Regions from separate parts of the Paenibacillus sp. FSL H7-0735 genome, predicted to be linked through region 2. Evidence: riboswitches for the same ligand, from Rfam matches in the RefSeq annotation. Region 2 holds a riboswitch; the other holds the start of a gene.
What was found. Region 2 has a riboswitch for S-adenosylmethionine ahead of metA (homoserine O-acetyltransferase MetA). Riboswitches for the same ligand answer to the same signal wherever they lie in the genome.
Positions count from the first base shown of each region.

Region 1: it holds a riboswitch for S-adenosylmethionine, as region 2 does, so the genes downstream of both, NSS82_RS27475 (methionine ABC transporter ATP-binding protein) here and metA (homoserine O-acetyltransferase MetA) in region 2, are expected to answer to the same signal.

Region 1 covers NZ_JBBOZH010000001.1:6,076,712-6,079,182, forward strand. The annotation lists gene NSS82_RS27470 (methionine ABC transporter permease) at 4-633, opposite strand; gene NSS82_RS27475 (methionine ABC transporter ATP-binding protein) at 663-1,679, opposite strand; SAM riboswitch class I at 1,782-1,917, opposite strand; gene NSS82_RS27480 (Cthe_2314 family HEPN domain-containing protein) at 2,020-2,471, opposite strand, start outside.
Region 2 covers NZ_JBBOZH010000001.1:2,157,831-2,160,301, forward strand. The annotation lists gene corA (magnesium/cobalt transporter CorA) at 1-693, opposite strand, end outside; SAM riboswitch class I at 1,090-1,219, shown strand; gene metA (homoserine O-acetyltransferase MetA) at 1,335-2,255, shown strand; gene NSS82_RS09600 (PLP-dependent transferase) at 2,292-2,471, shown strand, end outside.

The sequences.
Region 1 (2,471 bases), 3.9 Mb from region 2:
ACCTTATTTCCGTGTGTAATGTTTTACGAGCCGGTCACCGGCCATTTGTAGCAATTGCACCAGTACGACAATAAATATTATAGAAATAATCATAATCTCCGTCTCATAGCGGTGGTAGCCGTAACGAATCGCCAAGTCACCTAATCCGCCGCCCCCAACCATACCAGCCATTGCTGTATAGGAAACCAGTGTAACCAGTGTGATCGTAACTCCAGCTAGCAGACCTGGACGAGCTTCTGGCAAAAGAACACGCATAACGATTTGATTCGTCGATGCTCCCATACCTTGTGCGGCTTCGATGACTCCGCGGTCTACCTCTCTTAACGACGTCTCTACCAAGCGGGCAAAAAACGGAGCTGCACCAATCACCAGAGGTGGAATCGTACCGAGTACACCAATGGAGGTTCCAACAACGGCTTTGCTGAAAGGAATTAGAGCCACCATCAAAATGATAAAGGGTACGGAACGTAGGATATTTACAAGTAATGATAAGACCGAGTAAGTTACTCTGATTACTATACTATTCGATTTCCCCCATAAATACAATAGAATTCCGAGTGGTAAACCAAGAATAATTGTGAACAATCCTGAAAAAAATATCATTTTTATAGTAGCAACCGTAGCATCCATCATTTCTTGCCAATTTAGATCTGCAAAATTCATTACGAAATCACCTCCACATCAAGGCCTTGAGCAATTAGTCTGGAGATCGTTACAGCAATTGCCTCAGCTGGCCCTTCAAACCGCACAATCATCTGTCCATAAGGCACATCTTTAATCGTTGAGATGGTACCATGTAAGATTGCAAAGCTCACACCCGTATCACGCACGACATCGGATAGTGCCGAGCCGTAAGTTTTTTCTCCGAAAAAAGTAATTTTGACAGCTTGAGAGTTATCCCCGGCAGCAGCATCAAGCGCCACTCGAAGAGGCCCTTCATTCTGTGTCTCACTGCGGATGAAATCGCGTGTAACCTCATGCTGCGGCTTGAGAAATACCTCTGTAACTTTGCCTTGTTCAACAATCCCACCACCATGTATGACCGCGACACGGTCGCAGATGCTCTGGATTACATGCATTTCATGCGTGATCAGCACAATGGTCAAATGGAATCTTTTATTAATATCAAGCAGCAGCTTAAGAATGGAATCCGTTGTCTGGGGATCAAGCGCAGAAGTGGCCTCGTCACACAACAGCACATCAGGGTCACTGGCTAGTGCCCGGGCGATGCCGACCCGCTGCTTTTGTCCTCCAGATAACTGAGAAGGATACTTATCTGTATGTTCTTCAAGCCCAACTAGAGCGAGCAGATCTTTCACTTTTGTATCAATAGCTGTTCTAGATGTACCTGCAAGTCGCAGTGGAAAGGCAATATTATCATACACAGTCGCCGAAGAAAGCAAATTGAAATGTTGAAAAATCATCCCAATCTTGCGCCGCTGTTCCTGTAATTGACCTTGGTTAAGGCTAGTTAGTTCAACACCGTCTACCCAGACCTCACCTTCTGTCGGACGTTCCAACAGATTAATGCAACGGATCAATGTACTTTTCCCCGCTCCAGAGTGGCCGATGACTCCGAATATTTCACCTTTCTCGATGGACAGATTCAATCCAGAAAGCGCTGTTGCCGCATTACTCCCTTTTCCATAAACCTTTGTTATCCCTTTTAGATTAATCAACTCTCGTCGCCCCCCCTTTATATTTCACTTATTCTATACAAAAAAACCTCCAACGATCGATGCAGATCGCAAGAGGCTCTGTGGGTTTATTAAGACAATGCCTTCTCATCTGCCAACGACCGCAACCTGCGCCATTGTAGGAATTAGCACCATGACATTTGTACAACGCTTCCCGCGCTGGATACAAATCGGTTGCCGGGCTTCATCGGGCCTATCCCTCCGCCGCTCTCGATAAGATAAAGTTATGAAATTATATTTTTTCTGAAATCGTACATACTTTAATGCAAGCATAAGTATAGTGAGTTTATCGATTTTTGTCAAAAGGAAATATATTGAACGATTACGATTTTATGCTCTTTGCCCTGCTTATTTCCTTACGCAGCTGTTCATTGCTGTAGCTGAATGCCGCGATTAATGTCTTACAGTTCATTTCGAGCGATTGTTTTAAATCCTCAAGATGGCTATCCAGATCCTCGAGCTGAATTTTATCATGCAGACCTTGATGCCGCTGCCACAGATCATCCTGCATTTCAGAATTCATATAATGAATTTCAGCATTTCTGCGCTTGCGTAAATTCTCCAATGGATCGCGGTAGGAGTTCTTGATCTGTTCCAGTTGATCCGCTAATGCAGGATGCACATTCAATAATTGAAGCTGACGCAGCACTGTAAAGTAAGAAAAGTGCGTTTTTAATTTGGATGTTTTGAGATCATAAAAATGATTCAGTACCGTCCCAAGCTTGTCCAGAAGAGAGAAAACCCGGATAAAGCCATCTTTATAAAAATAAACAT
Region 2 (2,471 bases):
GAGATCGCGGTACGTCTCAAAAGTTTCTGATATTTTAACTGCATTTTCATAAATGTCGCTAAAATATTTCTGCAGCTGATCATCAATCAGACGGAGGTCTTTTTTGTTCAGGGTATTGATAACCTCTTTCTGTGGTCCCAGCATCTTCTTTAACCATAAGATTTCACTTCGCAGACCGATAATCTCACTCAGATGAGATTTCTTGGTATGCATTAGAATATCCTCTTCAAGCTTCTCAATCCGGGCTTCAATTCGGTCACCTACGGAGAAATAATTATCTACGACAAGGTCAATAAGCAGGTAAAGGAATTGGTCAGGTTCGCTAACCTCTTGTTCCCATAACATGGGCTTCAGGATGCGCAGCTCGTGGATCTTTTGTTTCGTTACAGTAATAATATAATGTCTGCCCAAGAATATATTGAGTGCCCGCAGGAAAATTTCCTCATCATCAAAGCGGATGCTGTTTACAACAATAAAGTAATGACTTTCGTATATTTCGATCTTTGGACGTTGATCCTCTTCACTAAGGCAATCCTCAACAGCGAGATCATGCAGGTTGAACAGGGGCTGAAGCAGCTCCAAATCCTCCACATCTGCATCAATCCAATAGAACCCTTCTGTTGGGGGTGTCAATGTTTCATCAATTTCATCAATAGGTGTAAAAACCCCTGCATTCACCAGCCGGATTTTCATCTGATTCCACTCCTTCTATCCCCGGGTCTTCACCAGGGACTGCTAATTAAGCACAGAGAAAAAATCAGCTTGGCCGGCGTTACAATCAATACAAGAGGCCGAATGACGATTCGAGGGCATGAAGAAGAACTGCTCCCGCCGCCGGCAAGCTGATGATTATCCTGTGTGGTTGCTCATTTTGTACACTTAATTGCGAGCTCGGGTCGCCTTCCATTCTTCTTCTCACCTCTTCTTTTCGTTCAGGTATGAAATACTTGTCTAGTATAACAACGGAGTATGCCTCTTTCAAGCAAATTTATTGTTACTTTAAGGCTACTTCAGCATTGTATGGACTTGACGAAAAGGAGGTTCATGATTTAAAGTAAATTTTAAAGAAATTTAATTGAATACAGCTAAATCTTATCAAGAGCAGGTGGAGGGACTAGCCCTATGAAACCCGGCAACCGGCGTGTGAACGCACGGTGCTAATTCTTGCGGAACTTTGCTGACGACTAAACCCCGTCCAAAAGTTTCTGGCAGATGAGAGAGGCGCATATGACTGTAGATATGACCTTTCTCGTTTTCCGAGAAAGGTCTTTTTATTGTTCAGAAAGCCGCGATGTGACAACATAACCTAAATACAGTTAAGGAGTGGAAAGACAATGCCAATTAAAATTCCCGACAGTTTACCAGCAAAAGAAGTACTATCCGGAGAAAATATTTTTGTGATGGATGAAAGTTTGGCTTTCCATCAGGATATCCGTCCACTAAGGATTGCTATTCTGAATCTCATGCCGACTAAAGAAACGACGGAGACTCAATTGCTGCGTTTAATAGGAAATTCACCGCTGCAAGTTGATGTTACCTTGCTGCATCCACGCTCACATACTTCTAAGAATACTTCTGCTGAGCATTTGAGAAGCTTTTACAAAACTTTTGACGAGATCAGCCACCGCCGTTTGGATGGCCTTATTGTTACAGGAGCACCCGTAGAGCAAATGGAGTTTGAGGAAGTATCCTATTGGGAAGAGCTAAAAGAGATTTTTGAATGGAGCAAGGATAATGTGACCTCGACCATGCATATCTGTTGGGCGGCACAGGCAGGGTTATATCATCATTTTGGTGTTCGCAAAGTGGCATTGCCTGAAAAATGTTTTGGTGTATTCTCCCATACGATTAATCAAAATAACATTAAATTGCTGCGCGGTTTTGACGAGGTATTCCATGTACCGCATTCCCGTCATACCGATGTCTCCCGCGAAGATATTGAGAGCAATCCAGATCTGCAGATTCTGGCAGAATCCGAAGAAGCTGGTATGTATCTAGTAGCTACGACCGACGGCAAACAAATATTTGTGACCGGACATTCCGAGTACGATCCTCTATCCCTGAAATGGGAATATGATCGTGATTTGGAGAGGGGCATGGAGATGGCCTTGCCGAAACACTATTTCCCTAAAGATGATCCAGAACGGACACCTCCTGCAGTGTGGCGTGCACATGCCAACTTATTATTCTCTAATTGGCTCAATTACTATGTATATCAAGAGACACCTTACGATATCGACCCGATTGTTTATTAAGATCAGCGCTACATTATAATTTAGGAGGCATTTATCATGGACGACAAACTTAGGATTGAAAGCAGACTGGCACAAATAGGTTCACAAGAAGATCCGGCTACCGGAGCCATTAATTTTCCTATCTATAATGCTACGGCATTCCGTCACCCGAAGCTTGGGCAGAGCACAGGTTTCGATTATAGCCGTACCAAAAGTCCGACCCGTTCCGTACTGGAG